Regions from separate parts of the Maritimibacter alexandrii genome, predicted to be linked through region 1. Evidence: riboswitches for the same ligand, from Rfam matches in the RefSeq annotation. Region 1 holds a riboswitch; the other holds the start of a gene.
What was found. Region 1 has a riboswitch for thiamine pyrophosphate ahead of thiB (thiamine ABC transporter substrate binding subunit). Riboswitches for the same ligand answer to the same signal wherever they lie in the genome.

Region 1 (4,413 bases):
TCGGCTACCGGGAAAATCAGGATGAACAGGCCCGTCCCGATCACGAGGGGCGAGGCCGCGATCGTAAGCGTCCCGATCGCCTCGACCAGCCGCGAACGGCTTTTCACGGCCCATGCGGCAATGGGAAGCGCGAGCGAGATCGACAGCACGACCGACGCCATCGCCACGCCGAGCGAGCGCAGGGTCGCCGCGAAGACGGAGGGCGGAAGGGACGTAAGCGCCGGGATGCCGTCCACGGCGATCATCGCCATGGGCAGAACCAGAAACAGCGTGGCGAGTGCGATCAACGCGGCGTCGAGCGCGCGCAACGCGGGCGAATTCGCATCCCAGCGCATCACGGCGCGGTCGAGGCCGGAGCCGAAGCCGGAAGGCAGGGCGACCTTCAAAGCGACCAGCGCGACGGCGGCACCGAGGCCAAATTGCACGAGCGCCAGAAGGGCCGCTTTGCCGAGGTCGAAGTCGAGACGGAACGCCTGATAGATCGCCAATTCGATGGTCGTGGCGCGTGGGCCGCCGCCAAGGGCGAGCGCGACGGCGAAAGACGTCAGGCACAGCAGGAAAACGACGAGGAAAGCCCCCGGAAGCACCTCGCGCAGCATCGGCCTTTCGAGATGCCGGGCTATATCGCGGGAAGTCATGCCGAGCGACGCGGCAAGGCGGAAGCGTTCGGCGGGAATGGCGAGCCATCCTTGCAGAACCAGCCGGGTCGCAAGCGGGAGGTTGAAGAACACATGCGCCAGCACGACGCCATGAAAGCCGTAGATCGAAATGGGTTCGAAGCCGAGGGCGACGAGCGCCTGACTGACGATGCCGGACCGTCCGAAAACGCTGATGAGCCCGAAGACCGCAACGATCACGGGCAGGATGAACGGTGCACCGAGCAACATGACCAGCAGACTTCGGCCCGGAAATCGCCGTCGCGCGTAAGCCCGCCCGATAGGCACCGCGAGCACGACCGACAGGGCCGCCGACAGCGTTGCCTGCAGCAGCGTGAACCGTAGGGCGGCCCAATCGGCCACACCGAACCCGCCCACGCCTTCGGCCCGAACCGCAACCGCCGCGAGCGTGCCCAGAGTCAGAAGGAGAACGAGGGCGAGGGCAATGGCCCCCGCCCCGGTGGTCCGCGTCACCGCGTCGATGCCGCGCGCCATTCCTCGATGGCGTCGTCACGGATCGCTTCGGCCTCGGCCCCCAGATAGATCAGGGCATTCTCCGGCTCATGCAGTGTCTCGAACCCGTCCGGCAGGCCTTCGGTCGGGATCTTTGCCGGGTACATCCAGTTGGTCGTGGGGATCGCGGACTGGAACCCATCCGTGAGCATGAAGTCCATGAACATATCGGCCAGTTCGCCCTGTTCGGTCGACGCGACCTTGCCCGCGATTTCGATCTGCAGGTAGTGGCCGTCGTCAAAAGCGGCTGCCGCCTTGGTTTCGTCGTCCTCGGCAATCAGGTGATAGGCAGGCGATGTGGTGTAGGACAGGACCATGTCCGCCTCGCCCTCGACGAACATGCCATAGGCTTCGGACCATCCTTTCGTCACGGTGACGATCTGGTCGTTCAGACGCTCCCAATACGCGCCCGCCTCTTCGCCGTAGACCGCCTTGACCCAGAGGACGAGACCGAGGCCGGGTGTGGACGAGCGCGGGTCCTGAATGAGGATCGACAGGTCGCTGTCGGCCAGCTCGTCGAACGAGGCCGGCGGGGTGTCCACTTTGGTCTTGTCATAGACGAACGCGAAATACCCCCAGTCGAAGGGCAGGAACAGTTCGTCCTGCCATTCGATCGGCAGGTCGAGCTGCGGGCTTTCGATGCCGTGTGGCGCGAACAGCGCGGTTTCGCGGGCGGCTTCGGCAAGGTTCTCGTCGAGGCCGAGCACGACGTCGGCCTCGGTCCGGGCGCCCTCGAGCCGCAGGCGCGACAGGATTTCGGCCCCGTCGCCGACGGCCACGAATTCGAGGTCGCAGTCGCAACGCGCCTCGAACGCCTTTTCGATCACGGGGCCGGGGCCCCATTCGGCGACGAAGCTGTCATAGGTGTAAACAGTAAGGGTGTCTTGCGCGTTGGCGATGCTCGCCAAGCCCACAAGTCCCGCTGCGATGATGGGTGTTCTCATGTCATCCTCCATTGCGACGGGCGAAAGTCCGGCAGGATGACCTGTGATGGTCCTGACCTTCCCTCCGCCGGTGCTAGCCGGTTCAGGTTCAACGGGTTCGCTTTCGCATCTCAGCCGGACGACTTGCGTCGCACGGGCACCCCGAGGTGAGGCAGACACTATGCATCGAACCCGGTGCTCGCAAGGGGGTGTCACCGAAAGGTGCGTGCTGGCGCACGCGCTTTGGGAGCCACGTCCCGCCGCTGGCGGGCCGCGGCGGTGCGAGAGGGCCAGCCCTCTCGCGCTCTCCCGAGGTTTTCGGAAACGAAGAAGAGTTGAGGTTTTCCGGGGGGTCGGCTACCGAAGCGGCAAAGGAGCCGGGCCATGATGAACTCTTTCGGGCATATCTTTCGGGTGACGACCTGGGGCGAAAGCCACGGGCCTGCGCTTGGGGCGACCGTGGACGGTGTGCCGCCGGGGGTGGCGCTGGACGAGGCGATGATCCAGCACTGGCTGGACCGGCGCAAACCCGGCCAGAACAAATACACGACCCAGCGGCGTGAACCCGACGCGGTTCGTATTCTGTCGGGTGTCTACGAGGGCGAGACGACCGGGACGCCGGTGCAGCTCATGATCGAGAACACCGATCAGCGGTCCAAGGATTATGGCGACATCGCCGAGAAGTTCCGGCCCGGCCATGCCGACATCACCTATTGGCAGAAATACGGTATCCGCGATCCGCGCGGGGGTGGGCGGTCATCGGCGCGCGAAACGGCGGCCCGCGTCGCGGCGGGCGGTATCGCGCGTGAGGCGCTCAAGATGCTGGTGCCGGGAATCGAGGTGCGCGGCTACATGACCCGCATGGGCGAGCACGAGATCGACCGCAGCCGTTTCGACTGGGACGAGATCGAGCGCAATCCGTTCTGGGTTCCGGACGCCGAAGCCGCCGCGACATGGGCCGACTACCTCGACGGGTTGCGCAAGGCGGGCTCGTCCGTCGGCGCGGTGATCGAGGTGGTCGTGCGCGGTGCGCCCGCAGGCCTCGGGGCGCCGATCTATGCCAAACTCGACACAGGTCTGGCCGCTGCGATGATGTCGATCAACGCCGTGAAGGGCGTCGAGATCGGTGAAGGCATGAACGCGGCCTGCCTGACGGGCGAGGGGAATGCGGACGAGATCTATATGGGGAACGACGGAAAACCGGTGTTTTCGTCGAACCACGCGGGCGGCATTCTTGGTGGTATCTCGACCGGGCAAGACATCGTCTGCCGGTTCGCGGTCAAGCCGACGTCTTCGATCCTGACCCCGCGCAAGACGATCACGAAAACGGGCGAGCCGGCCGAGATCGTCACAAAGGGGCGCCATGACCCCTGCGTCGGCATCCGCGCCGTCCCGGTGGGCGAAGCGATGGCGGCCTGTGTCATTCTCGATCATCTGATGCTGCACCGGGCGCAGGTCGGCGACGGGCCACGGGGCAAGATCGGCTGATGCTGTCGATCCTCGGGATCACCTTCCCGATCTTCGCGGCGATCGCGCTTGGCTATGGCCTGGTCCGCTGGCGGGTGTTCCGGCCACAGGACATGCGGGTGTTCGGCGCCTATGTCATGAACATCGCGCTGCCTGCCCTGATCTTCAACGCGGTCGCGACACGGGACATCGGCGAAGTGTTCAACGTGCCCTACATGGCCGCGTATCTCGCCGGGGCTCTGGTCACGATGGGGATCGCGTTCGGCTGGTTTTCGGCCATCACCGGGCCGCAGCGCCGCGCTGTCGGGGCGATGGGTGCGTCCTGCCCGAACTCCGGTTTCGTCGGAGCGCCGCTGATGCTGTTGCTCTTCCCCGATATCGCCGGGCTCATCCTCGCCATGAACATGCTGGTCGAGAACGTGGTGATCGTGCCCGTGGCGCTCGCCCTGATCGAAGCGTCCAAGGGTGGGGGGCTGAACATTGGCAAGGTGCTGATCGGCGTCATACGGCGGCCGATGGTGATCGGCCTGATCCTCGGCCTCGTCGTGTCGGTGATCGGGATGCCGCTGCCGGGGCCGGTCGACCGGCTCGTCGGCATGGTGGCGGGGTCCGCCGCCGCGCTGGCGCTGGTCGTGATCGGCGGATCGCTTGCCGGGCTTTCGGTGAAAGGCAATGTCGCTCTGGCGGCGCAGATTTCGCTCGCCAAGCTGGTGGTGCATCCACTGGTGACGGTGGGTGCCGTGATCCTGTTCGGCGTGCTGGGGCTTGGCCTTGCCGGCGATCTGAGGACCGCCGTCATCCTGTCGGCGGCGATCCCGATGTTCACGATCTACACGGTTCTGGCGCAGGAGACG
Region 2 (4,413 bases), on a different contig from region 1:
ATATCCGCGCCGAAGCGCAGAAGGACGGCATGGCGCGCGTGGCCGAGAAATTCCGCGACGGCGGAGCGCTTTATATCCCACTGGAGGACAAGGCATGAGCCAGGCACCGAACACCCTTCTGACCGCGCTGCGCGCCACGCCGCCGCTGGTGCAGTGCGTCACCAACTACGTCGCCATGAACATCGCCGCAAATGTGATGCTTGCAGCGGGGGCCAGCCCCGCCATGGTTTCGGACGTGGAAGAGGCCGAGGAATTCGCCGGGATTGCCGGAGCCGTGACCGTGAACATCGGCACCCTGTCGCCGCCCTTCGTCGCCGGAATGCAGGCAGCGATCCGGGGGGCGCGGGGCGCGGGGCGGCCCTGGGTGCTGGATCCGGTGGCCTGCCAGGCGACGGCCTATCGGCGCGAGGTCGTGCAGGCGCTGGTGGCCGAACGCCCGACGATCATCCGGGGCAATGCCTCGGAAATCCTGTCGCTCGCCGGGGAAGCCAGCCGGGGGCAGGGCGTCGACGGGCGTGATCCAGTCGCGGCGGCGGAAGAGGGGGCGCGTCGGCTGGCGCGCTCCAGCGGTGCGGTTGTCGCGGTGACGGGCGAGGTCGATTATGTCACCGACGGCACCCGCGCAGTGCGGGTCGAGGGTGGTTCGCCTTTCATGCCGATGAACACCGCCCTGGGCTGTTCGCTGACCTGCCTTTGCGGGGCCTATGCTGCGGTGGCCGACGACGCCTTTGACGCCACCGTCGCGGCGCTGGCGCATTTCGCCGTAGCCGGGGCGAAGGCGGGTGAAGGCGCGGCAGGGCCGGGAAGCTTTGCGCCACTGTTCCTCGATGCTCTGGCTGCGGTCACGCCGGAGGCGCTGGCGCGGGCGGCGATCCGCGATGCGGCGGTGCTCGCGTGAGGTGCTGCCCCGACCTCTCGCTTTACCTCGTGCTCGATCCCGGCCTCTGCGCCGGGGTCGGCGTGATCGCCACGGCCCGCGCCGCTGTGGCGGGCGGGGCGACGGTGGTGCAGCTGCGGGACAAAGCGGCCGATACGGAACGGATGATCGAGACGGGCCGCATGCTGAAGGCGGCGCTGGCGGGGACCGGCGCGGTGCTGATCGTGAATGACGACGTGGAGGCCGCCATTGCGATTGGCGCAGACGGGCTGCACATCGGCCAGGGCGACATGGCCGTGGCCGAGGCCCGCGCCCGGATCGGTGCGACGATGGTGCTGGGTTTCTCGGTCGAGACGCCGGCGCTGGCGGCATCGGTCGATCCGGCGCTGGTCGATTACATCGGGGCCGGGCCGGTCTTTGCCACGCCTTCCAAGCCGGATCACAAGGCCCCCGTGGGCTTTGACGGGCTGGCGGCGCAGGTTGCGGCCAGCCCGGTGCCCGCCGTGGCGATCGGCGGGCTGAAGGCCGAGCACGTGGCGCAGGTCCTGAAGGCCGGGGCGCAGGGCGTCGCCGTGGTTTCTGCCATCTGCGGCCAGCCCGACCCCAAGGCCGCCGCCCGCGCCCTGAGGGACAGGATCGACGCGCTAACCGTCTGACGCCCAGAGTGCGTGGAAATGATGCACCGGCCCGTGTCCGTGACCCACGTCCAGTGCATCGCTTTGGGCCAGCGCGGCATGCAGATAAGCCTTGGCGCGGGTCACGGCCCCGGGCATGTCGTGATAGGGCAACAGCGCGGCAATGGCCGAGGACAAGGTACAGCCCGTGCCGTGATCGTTGGTCGTGGTGATACGGGGCGCGCGCAGCGTCTGCGTACCTTCGGGGCCGGCCAGCAGGTCGGTACTGTCCGCGCCCGACAGGTGCCCGCCCTTGAGCAGAACGTAGTCGGACCCGAGAGACAGGAGTTCAGGCAGGGCGGCGGTCATGGTCACGGCGGTCCAGTCGTCGGGACGGTTCAGCAGGACGGCGGCCTCGGGCAGGTTCGGTGTGATGACTGCTGCCAGAGGCACCAGCGCCTCGCGCAGTGCCGAAACCGCCGGCGGGTCCAGAAGGGCATGACCGCTTTTCGCCACCATCACCGGGTCCAGCACGATGTTGCGCGCCGCGTGATGGCGCAGCCGGTCGGACACCGCGCGGGCGATCCCGGCGTTGGCGATCATGCCGATCTTCACCGCGTCGATGCGCACGTCGTCGAAGACCGCGTCGATCTGGTCGGCCACGAAAGCGGGATCGAGCGCCTGAAACGACCGCACGCCGCAGGTGTTCTGCGCAACCACGGCGATGACGACCGAACAGGCATAGGTGCCAAGCGCGGAGAAGGTCTTGATATCGGCCTGAATACCCGCGCCGCCCGAGGGATCGGTGCCTGCAATGCTCAGAACATTGGGGATCATGCCGGCACCTCTGCCATCAGGGCGGCCGCGTGATCCGCAAGCTCGGCCACATCGCGGCTGAGCGCGAGGTGGCCTTCCTTCAGCGCCGTGATCTCGATCCAGCGGGCCTCGAGCGCGTCATCTGCGGCAATCGGGTCTCCGGCGGTCCAGCGGCACAGGACGGCGACCAGGATGAAATGGCGGCGCAAGGTGCCGGTGCCGTCGTGATCAAAGGCGTCGAGCGCCGTGATCACCCGCAGCGGGTCTGCGGAAACGCCGGTCTCCTCGGCCAGTTCGCGGATGGCTGCGTCGAACAGGGGTTCGCCCGGGTCAATCCTGCCGCCGGGAAATCCCCAAAGGCCCGCATCGGGCGGATTGGCGCGACGCACGAGAAGCACCTGGGTGTCGCGCACGACTACGGCGATGGCCGCCGGGATCGGGCGTGGGTCTGTCGGTTGATATGGCAAGGCGGCCTCGTCATGCTGAGGCCGGCAAGGGCAAGAGAGCGCTGCGATCCTGTCCCTTCGCCGGCATGATCCGGATCAGGTTCAAAGGGTCACCGCGCTGCAATCGCCAGCGATATCTCAGCCCCTTGTCGGGACACCCCTAGGTGAGCGGCAGCTTATCAGGCTGAGCGCCCGGTTCAATGCCGGGCGGATGTGCTTGCGCCTGCCGTCGCTTGCTGAAACTTTAGGCAAAACAGACAAGGCAGCAGTCATGGAGTCCCTGTTCCGTTCGCTTGGCCCGGTTATTGGCCGCCCCTCGCCAGCCGAGGCCCTTCGCGCCGGGATCGGCGCCCTGATCGGGCTTGGGGTGACGGGCGCATTCCTGTTGTCGCCCGTGGTCGACCTGACGCTCGGCCTTTACCTGATTGCCCCGTTCGGTGCGACGTCGGTTCTGCTGTTCGCAATGCCCAACAGCCCGTTGGCGCAGCCGTGGTCGGCGGTGGTGGGCAACACTCTCGCGGCACTGGTCGGTGTGGTGGTCTGTTCCGCGGTCGCTGACCCTGTCCTGCGGATCGCCCTTGCGGTCGGGCTGACGATTACCGTCGGCATCCTGTGTCGCGCGATCCATCCCCCGGCGGGTGCGGTCGCCATGACAGCGGCGATGAGCCCGGAGGCGGTCGAGCGACTTGGACTCTGGTTCGCGATCGCGCCCGTCGCCACAGGCACCCTCGCGCTGGTCGTCTGTGCTGCGATCTACGCCCGGCTCACGGGGCGCAGATATCCATTCCGCCAGTTCGATGAGCCAAGTCGCCACCGCACCGAAGATCCCGATCCCGCCAAGCGCATCGGGCTGTCCCGAGAAGAACTGAAAGAGCTGCTGGACCGGTATCGCCAGTCGTTCAATCTGGGTGTCGAAGACCTGGCGCGGTTGATCGGCGCGGCCGAGTTGCAGGCCGCCGCGCACCGGACAGGTCCGCTTCTCGCGACCGACGTCATGTCGCGTAATCTGGTGACCATTGGCCCAGACACTCCGCTGTCAAAGATTGCGGACCTGTTCAGACATCATCGCTTCACATCGCTTCCGGTGACCGGGGTCGAGGGGCATTATCTTGGCGTGATCTTCCAGATTCACCTGATCGACCGAGCGCGCGAGGATGCGCTTCGGCTCGACCGTGGCTATCTCGCGGCGTTTCGGCGCCTGATCGACCAGGATCGTACGCAGCCGGTCCGAGCCAAGGACATCATGAGCGTCGCCGGGCCTCGGGCGGTACCGGCGACTCCGGTCGGAGTGCTCCTGCCGATGATGGCCGATGGTGATGTCGATGCGGTGCCGGTCCTTGAAAAGGGCCGGATCGTCGGCATCGTCACCAGGACGGATCTCATCGCCGCCCTCGCGCGGTCCGGTTTGCGAGCCCAGGACTGAGAGGCGGCGGCCCGGGTCAGGCCGGCTCGAGCGGGTGATCTTCGGGAGCCGGGACGCTTGCGAGACCCGCGACAGGGACATTGTCGATCAGGCGCACGCCATCGAGCCAGGCGGCCAGGAAGAGGCGACCGGGGCGGTCTGCCCTGTTCATCAGCTTGAGGTCGGGATCGCTGCGCAACTCCAGGTAGTCGATCGTGTCGAACCCGGCAGTGAGCAGCGCCGCCCTGGCGTTATCGA

Region 2: linked by a shared signal. The riboswitch ahead of FCT00_RS18680 (NUDIX hydrolase) and the one ahead of thiB (thiamine ABC transporter substrate binding subunit) in region 1 are both predicted to bind thiamine pyrophosphate.

What each region holds. Positions count from the first base shown of each region.
Region 1 is NZ_SWKQ01000009.1:925,590-930,002, reverse strand. It holds gene FCT00_RS05505 (thiamine/thiamine pyrophosphate ABC transporter permease ThiP) at 1-1,151, opposite strand, end outside; gene thiB (thiamine ABC transporter substrate binding subunit) at 1,127-2,113, opposite strand; TPP riboswitch at 2,156-2,267, opposite strand; gene aroC (chorismate synthase) at 2,477-3,580, shown strand; gene FCT00_RS05490 (AEC family transporter) at 3,580-4,413, shown strand, end outside.
Region 2 is NZ_SWKQ01000015.1:2,515-6,927, forward strand. It holds gene thiC (phosphomethylpyrimidine synthase ThiC) at 1-98, shown strand, start outside; gene thiM (hydroxyethylthiazole kinase) at 95-898, shown strand; gene thiE (thiamine phosphate synthase) at 895-1,533, shown strand; gene thiD (bifunctional hydroxymethylpyrimidine kinase/phosphomethylpyrimidine kinase) at 1,522-2,328, opposite strand; gene FCT00_RS18680 (NUDIX hydrolase) at 2,325-2,774, opposite strand; TPP riboswitch at 2,809-2,925, opposite strand; gene FCT00_RS18685 (HPP family protein) at 3,025-4,176, shown strand; gene panC (pantoate--beta-alanine ligase) at 4,193-4,413, opposite strand, start outside.